DNA from 2 places in the Rhizobium sp. PP-CC-3G-465 genome. Region 1 is predicted to be linked to the other one. Evidence: predicted binding sites of a transcription regulator. Region 1 holds the regulator's gene; the other holds the start of a gene.
The links. Region 1 encodes HrcA, which represses chaperone genes, less so after heat shock. Its sites were predicted from a motif close to GTTAGCACTCNCNNNNNGNGAGTGCTAAC; they were not measured.
Positions count from the first base shown of each region.

Region 2: the regulator HrcA is predicted to act here: its motif matches at 1,678-1,706, upstream of groES (co-chaperone GroES).

Region 1 is NZ_SLYH01000001.1:2,248,091-2,251,873, forward strand. Features, by position in the region: gene C8J33_RS10625 (D-arabinono-1,4-lactone oxidase) at 1-534, shown strand, start outside; gene grpE (nucleotide exchange factor GrpE) at 626-1,261, opposite strand; gene hrcA (heat-inducible transcriptional repressor HrcA) at 1,379-2,440, opposite strand; gene rph (ribonuclease PH) at 2,645-3,361, shown strand; gene C8J33_RS10645 (VOC family protein) at 3,378-3,783, shown strand, end outside.
Region 2 is NZ_SLYH01000001.1:1,855,821-1,859,603, forward strand. Features, by position in the region: gene C8J33_RS08735 (TIGR01459 family HAD-type hydrolase) at 1-9, opposite strand, end outside; gene chrA (chromate efflux transporter) at 134-1,501, opposite strand; gene groES (co-chaperone GroES) at 1,758-2,054, shown strand; gene groL (chaperonin GroEL) at 2,134-3,771, shown strand.

The sequences.
Region 1 (3,783 bases):
GTCTCGACCACGCAGAGCCTCTCCGACGTCTGCGAGATGAAGGTCATCGACATCACGGACGCCGAACCGATGGAGCGGGGGTTCGAGAAGATCGCCTATTCCTCGGAAATCTATCCGATCGAATATGTGCCGAACTTTCACGAGCTGGAATATGCCGTGCCGGTGCGGCATGGCAAAGACGCCTGCCGGGCGGTGCGCGAGCTGATGCTCACCAAGCACCCGACCTGCATCTATCCGATCGAATACCGCTTCACGGCCGGTGACCCCGGCTGGATCAGCCCGTTCTTCGAACAGGATTCGATCACCCTCTCCGTCTCCGGCGAGCCGGGCACGGACTACTGGGCGTATCTGTCGGATGTCGATTCGATCCTGCGGCAGTTCGGCTCTCGGCCGCACTGGGGAAAGCTGCATTTTCTGACGGGTGACGACTTAACGGCGCTCTATCCCCGTGCAGGAGACTTCCGCGCCTTGCGGGAGAAACTCGATCCCGGCGGCGTGTTTCTGAACGACCATCTGCGGCAGCTGTTCGGATAGACCAAACAGCGGCAACGGAGCGCTATCTCGATAGCGCGGGCAAGACTGGAAGCCGGAGAGGTCGCTCGCCCTCCCCGGCCTCCGTCGATTGTCAGTTGGCCGAGGCTTCGCCTTCGGCAATGACGACCTTCGGACCGCCCTTGGCGACGCCGACCATGGCGGGACGCAGGACGCGCTCGCCGATCGTAAAGCCGGCTTGGACGACCTGAACGACCGTGTTGTGGGGCACGTCCGGGTTCGGGATTTCGAACATGGCCTGATGGAAGTTCGGGTCGAACTTCTGGCCTTCCGGTTCAAGCTTGCGAACGCCGTGGCGCTCAAGTGTCGACAGCATGGACCGCTCGGTCAGCTCGACACCTTCGATCAGGGTGCTGAGGCCCGCATCGGCACCGGCCCGCACGTCGGCCGGAATGGCATCCAGCGCACGACGGAGATTGTCGGACACGGCCAGCATGTCGCGAGCAAAGCCTGCCACGGAGTAGGACTTGGCATCCTTGACTTCGCGCTCGGTGCGACGGCGCAGATTGTCCATGTCGGCGGCCAGCCGCATATAGCGATCACGGAAATCGGCCGCTTCGGCGCGCGCGGCCTCCAGCTCTTCGGCTTCGGCCTGAGCCGCCTCATCGGCGTCTTCAAACATGTCGTGCACATCTGCCTCGGCCGGCGTGACGATGTCTTCCGCCGGCTTGCTGGCTTCGGCACCGTGTTTGTTTGTTTCGTCGGTCATGACGTCTCCGCATTCAGGATCGTTTCGGGAATTTGATGCCGATATCGAGGTTCGGGCGCCAAAAATCAAGGGTCGTTGCGCCCGATCGCCCGCCGCCCCGGGCATCGTCGGGGTCGGCTATCGTGAAAGGCGCGACATGAGCTGTGCCGTATAGTCCACCATCGGCACGATCCGCGCGTAATTCAGCCGCGTCGGGCCGATGACGCCGACCGCGCCGATGATCCGATCGTCACCATCCTTATAGGGCGCGACGATGAGCGACGAGCCGGACAGCGAGAACAGCTTGTTCTCCGATCCGATGAAAATCCGCACGCCCGGCCCGGTCTCCGCAAGACTGAGAAGCTCGATCATACTGTCCTTCTTCTCAAGGTCATCGAACAGCATGCGCAGCCGATCGATATCCTCTGCGCCGGCAAGACCTTCGAGAAGATTGGCACGGCCGCGCACGATCAGCTGGGTCGGGCTCTTGTCGTCGGCATCGCCGCCGGACCAGCTGGCAAGGCCACGCTCGACCAGATCCTGCGACAGGACGTCGAGTTCGGTGCGGACCGTCTCCTTGACCTTTTGCAACTGTCCCCGCACCTCGGCAAGCGTTTGGCCGGCCAGATGCGCATTCAGGAAATTCGCCGCTTCCGTCAGCTGCGAGCTCGTGACGCCGGCGGGCAGCTCGATGATGCGGTTTTCCACCTGATCGTGCTCGCCGACCAGCACCGCCAAGGCCTTGGTGGGGGCAAGACGCATGAATTCGACATGCTTGAGCACAGGATCGTTCTTCGCCGTGATGACGAGGCCGGCACCGCGCGACATGCCGGACAGGACCTGGCTTGCCACGTTGAACAATTGCTCCACCGGCTGGTCCCGGTCGCTCCGGCGTACCTGGCGGTCGATCGAGGCGCGGTCTTCTGCCGAGAGATTGCCGACCTGCATGAAGGCGTCCACAAAGAAGCGCAGCCCGATCTGCGTCGGCAGACGCCCCGCGCTGACATGCGGCGAGTAGATGAGGCCCAGCTCCTCAAGATCGCTCATGACATTGCGCACCGAGGCCGGCGAAAGCGACATCGGGAGAAGCCGCGACAGGCTGCGGGAGCCCAGCGGCTCACCGCTGTCCAGATAGCTTTCAACGATGCGGCGGAAGACCTCGCCGGAGCGCTCGTCGAGGGCCGAGAGCCTGTCGCGCATTGCCGATGTCAGCGCCGCCGTGTCGGCGGATCGTTCCTTTTGTACCATAACCGAAATATAGTGAGAGGCCGTCGGATCGACAAAGGGAAAATTGGCATTCAGGCGCTGTCGCGCGTCTTTGACGGCGGTATTTCGCTCCTCGTATTTCCTTTGCGCGACAACATAGGCTAGAAGGCACGCAACCTTAAGACCTAGGAGTCCACGATGCGGCCGTCCGGCAGAAAAACAGATCAGATGCGCAAGGTCACCTTCGAGCGCAACGTCTCCAAGCATGCCGAAGGCTCGTGCCTGGTCAAGTTTGGCGATACGCATGTGCTGTGCACGGCGAGCCTTGAAGAAAAGACGCCGCCATGGCTGCGCAACAGCGGCAAGGGCTGGGTAACCGCGGAATACGGCATGCTGCCGCGCGCGACCGGCGACCGCATGAAGCGCGAAGCCGCAACCGGCAAGCAGAGCGGCCGCACGCAGGAAATCCAGCGCCTCATCGGCCGCTCGCTCCGCTCGGTCGTCGACCTGCAGGCGCTCGGCGAACGCCAGATCTCGCTCGATTGCGACGTGATCCAGGCCGATGGCGGCACCCGCACGGCGTCCATCACCGGCGCATGGATCGCGCTGCACGACTGCCTGAAGTGGATGGAAGCACGCAACATGACGAAGGTCGAGCGTGTGCTGAAGGATCACGTCGCGGCGATTTCCTGCGGCATCTTCGCCGATCAGGCCGTGATCGATCTCGATTATCTGGAAGATAGCGCCGCCGAGACGGATGCGAACTTCGTCATGACCGGCTCCGGCGGCATCGTCGAAATTCAGGGCACGGCCGAAGGCAAGCCTTTCTCCGAAGCGGAATTCGCAAGCCTGATGGGTCTGGCGAAGAACGGCATCTCCGAACTGGTCGCCCTGCAGAAGCAGACGATCGCTTAAGAACGGAGGCCAAGCGGTGGCGGATAGGACTCAGGTTCTCGAAGGTATTCTGGAAACGGCGCTCTACGCATCGGATCTGGATGCGGCCGACCGCTTTTATGGCGAGGTGCTCGGACTGGAGCGCATCGCCCGCGTCGATGGCCGCCACCTGTTCTTTCGCTGCGGACAGGGCGTTCTCCTGATCTTCAACCCGACCGAGACTCTGAAGCCTACGGAGGCCCCTGCTTTGCCTGTCCCGGTGCACGGCACGACCGGCCCCGGCCATGTTTGCTTCCGGGTGTCGCGCGACAATCTGACATCCCTGCGGGAGAGACTTGCGGCGGATGGCGTGATGATCGAGAGTGAGATCACCTGGCCAACGGGCGCGCGATCCTTTTATTTTCGCGACCCGGCCGGCAACAGCCTGGAATGCGCCGAACCGG
Region 2 (3,783 bases), 390 kb from region 1:
AACGGCCATGCAGGCTTCCCGTTGAGACTTCTATCGGCTGACATCGCAAGGACGTCGCCAAAAGACAAGCCTAAACGCGGCAATCGTATCGCTTATCCGCCGCATTCCTCTGTAAATTGCGCGCCCCGGCGCCTCAGAGCAGCGAGAGCATGAGCCCGCCGGCGGCGCAGACGGCGAGCGTGCCGACCACGCCAAGCCGCGCGACGAAGAGCAGGCTGCCTGCCAGCAGCGCGAGAAGCGCTGCCGCGACGTTGAAACTCGCCAGTTCGGGAACGGACAGGACCAACGGCCCGAACCGGCTCTGCTGCACGTTCGCAAACAGCACGTGCAGGGCGAACCAGACGGCGAGGTTGAGGATGACGCCGACCACGGCGGCCGAGATCGCGCTCATGGCCGCGACCGCCATGCGGTTGCCCCGCAGCCGCTCGACGGAGGGCGCGCCGAGGAAGATGAGGGCGAAGCACGGCACGAAGGTGACCCAGGTGGCGACGAGGCCGCCGATGAGGCCTGCAACCACGGGATCGAGCCCGGCCGGCGGCAGGCGGAAGGCCGCCATGAAGGCGACGAAGGTCAGCACCAGAACCAGCGGCCCCGGCGTGGTTTCCGCCAGCGCCAGCCCATCCAGCATTTCACCGGGCCGCAGCCAGTGGTGGGTTTCCACCGCCTGCTGGGCGACATAGGCGAGCACCGCATAGGCCCCGCCGAAGGTGACGACAGCCATCTTGGAAAAGAAGATGTGGAGGGCGAAGAAGACGTTTCCGGCGGCCCAGAGGGCGAGGATGAGGCCGAGCGGGGCGACCCAGAGGCACGACCAGAGGCCGACGAGCGCCAGCGTCTGCGGCCAGGTTCTCGACCTGTCCGTTGCCCCTGCCACCCATCTAGCTTCCGCCTTCCGCTTGGCTGTGAGCAGGCCGAACAGGCCGGCGGCGAGGATGACCAGCGGAAAGGGCACGGAGAAGAAGAACAGGGCCGCGAAGGCCAGCGCGGCAATGGCGCGCGACGAGACCGTCTTCAGCGCGCGCCGGGCGAGACGCAGGAGCGCTTCGACCACGATGGCGAGCACCGCAGCCTTCAGGCCGAAGAATACCGCCGAGAGCATGCCCGTCTGGTGGTAGAGCGCGTACAGCGTCGAAAGGCCGAGCAGAATGCAGAGACCGGGCGCCACGAAGAGGATGCCGGCCACGAGCCCGCCGCGCGTGCCGTGCAGCAGCCAGCCGATATAGATGGCGAGCTGCTGCGCTTCCGGACCCGGCAGCAGCATGCAGTAATTCAGGGCGTGCAGGAAGCGATCCTCCGGCACCCAGCGCCGCGTTTCCACCACCTCGCGGTGCATCAGCGCGATCTGCCCGGCCGGGCCGCCGAAGCCGAGAAGACCGATACGGGCCCAGACGCGCGCGGCTTGTGCGAAAGACGGCTTCGGGCTGTTACCCGCCTCTGTGGAAACATCGCGCGGATGGTCGGAAACGGCGCCCGTCTCATTCGTGCCGTGTTGATCGTTCATCGTCCGCCCCGCGCCTTATCCCGTCCGAATCGTTCTGACAACGATCGATCGGCCCCTTGCGACGCGCGTCTCACCCGTGTCGCAGACCGTCTCTACGATGGTCATGTGACAGGCGGCGGACATAAATGATGGCCGCCAATCTTGACTCCGGCACAAACCGTCCTTATCTCAGCCTTGCTAGCACTCGACCTACCGGAGTGCTAACAGATCGATGGATCCTAGAGATCCCAGCGTCATTTGATCGAGGGAAAAGACAATGACAAGCACTACCTTCCGCCCCCTGCACGACCGCGTCGTCGTACGTCGCGTCGAGTCCGAAGCCAAGACCAAGGGCGGCATCATCATTCCCGACACCGCCAAGGAAAAGCCGCAGGAAGGCGAAATCGTCGCCGTCGGCTCCGGCGCGCGTGACGACAGCGGCAAGATCGTTCCTTTGGACGTCAAGGCCGGCGACCGCATCCTGTTCGGCAAGTGGTCGGGCACCGAAGTCAAGCTCAACGGCGAAGACCTGTTGATCATGAAGGAATCCGACATCATGGGCGTTATCGCCTGATATCGGCTCTGCCTTCGGCAGGTCCTTCGCACAATCCGACGACACTTAAAATTTGGGCTTATGCCCGGGAGTTTTCAAAATGGCAGCTAAAGAAGTAAAATTCGGCCGCACCGCGCGCGAAAAAATGCTGCGCGGCGTCGATGTCCTCGCTGATGCCGTCAAGGTCACGCTGGGCCCCAAGGGCCGCAACGTCGTCATCGACAAGTCCTTCGGCGCACCGCGCATCACCAAGGACGGCGTTTCCGTCGCCAAGGAAATCGAACTGGAAGACAAGTTCGAGAACATGGGCGCACAGCTCGTTCGCGAAGTCGCTTCCAAGACCAACGACATCGCCGGTGACGGCACCACGACTGCAACCGTTCTGGCCCAGGCCATCGTTCGCGAAGGCAACAAGGCCGTTGCAGCCGGCATGAACCCGATGGACCTGAAGCGCGGCATCGACCTCGCCGTTCTCGCCGTCGTCAAGGACCTGCAGGCCAAGGCAAAGCCGATCTCCACATCGGAAGAAGTCGCTCAGGTCGGCACCATCTCGGCAAACGGCGACAAGCAGGTTGGTCTCGACATTGCTGAAGCCATGCAGAAGGTCGGCAACGAGGGTGTCATCACCGTCGAGGAAGCCAAGACCGCCGAAACCGAACTCGAAGTCGTCGAAGGCATGCAGTTCGACCGCGGCTACCTCAGCCCCTACTTCGTGACCAACCCGGAAAAGATGCTGGCCGAGCTCGAGGACGTTTACGTTCTCCTGCACGAAAAGAAGCTTTCGAACCTGCAGGCCATGCTTCCGGTTCTCGAAGCTGTCGTCCAGACCGGCAAGCCGCTCCTGATCATCGCTGAAGATGTCGAAGGCGAAGCTCTTGCAACGCTCGTCGTCAACAAGCTGCGTGGCGGCCTCAAGATCGCTGCCGTCAAGGCTCCGGGCTTCGGCGACCGCCGCAAGGCCATGCTGGAAGACATCGCCGTTCTGACGGGTGGCACGGTCATCTCCGAAGACATCGGCATCAAGCTCGAGAACGTCACGCTCGAAATGCTCGGCCGTACCAAGAAGGTCTCGATCTCCAAGGAGAACACGACCATCGTCGACGGTGCCGGCGCCAAGAACGAGATCGAAGGCCGCGTTGCCCAGATCAAGGCGCAGATCGAAGAAACCTCTTCGGACTACGACCGCGAAAAGCTTCAGGAACGTCTGGCCAAGCTCGCTGGTGGCGTTGCCGTCATCCGCGTCGGCGGCTCGACGGAAATCGAAGTCAAGGAACGCAAGGACCGCATCGACGACGCGCTGAACGCAACCCGTGCAGCCGTTCAGGAAGGCATCGTTCCCGGCGGCGGCGTGGCTCTGCTGCGTTGCTCGGCCGTTCTCGACGTCAAGGGCGAGAATGCCGATCAGGACGCCGGCGTCGCCATCGTTCGCAAGGCTCTCCAGTCGCTCGTTCGCCAGATCGCCGACAATGCCGGTGACGAAGCTTCGATCGTCGTTGGCAAGATCCTCGACAAGAACGACGACAACTACGGCTACAACGCCCAGACGAGCGAATATGGCGACATGATCGCCATGGGCATCGTCGACCCGGTCAAGGTCGTGCGCACCGCGCTGCAGAACGCAGCTTCGGTCGCTTCGCTCCTGATCACCACCGAAGCCATGATCGCCGAACTTCCCAAGAAGGACAGCGGCGCCGGCGGCGGCATGCCCGACATGGGCGGCATGGGCGGCATGATGTAATCAATCCGAAAA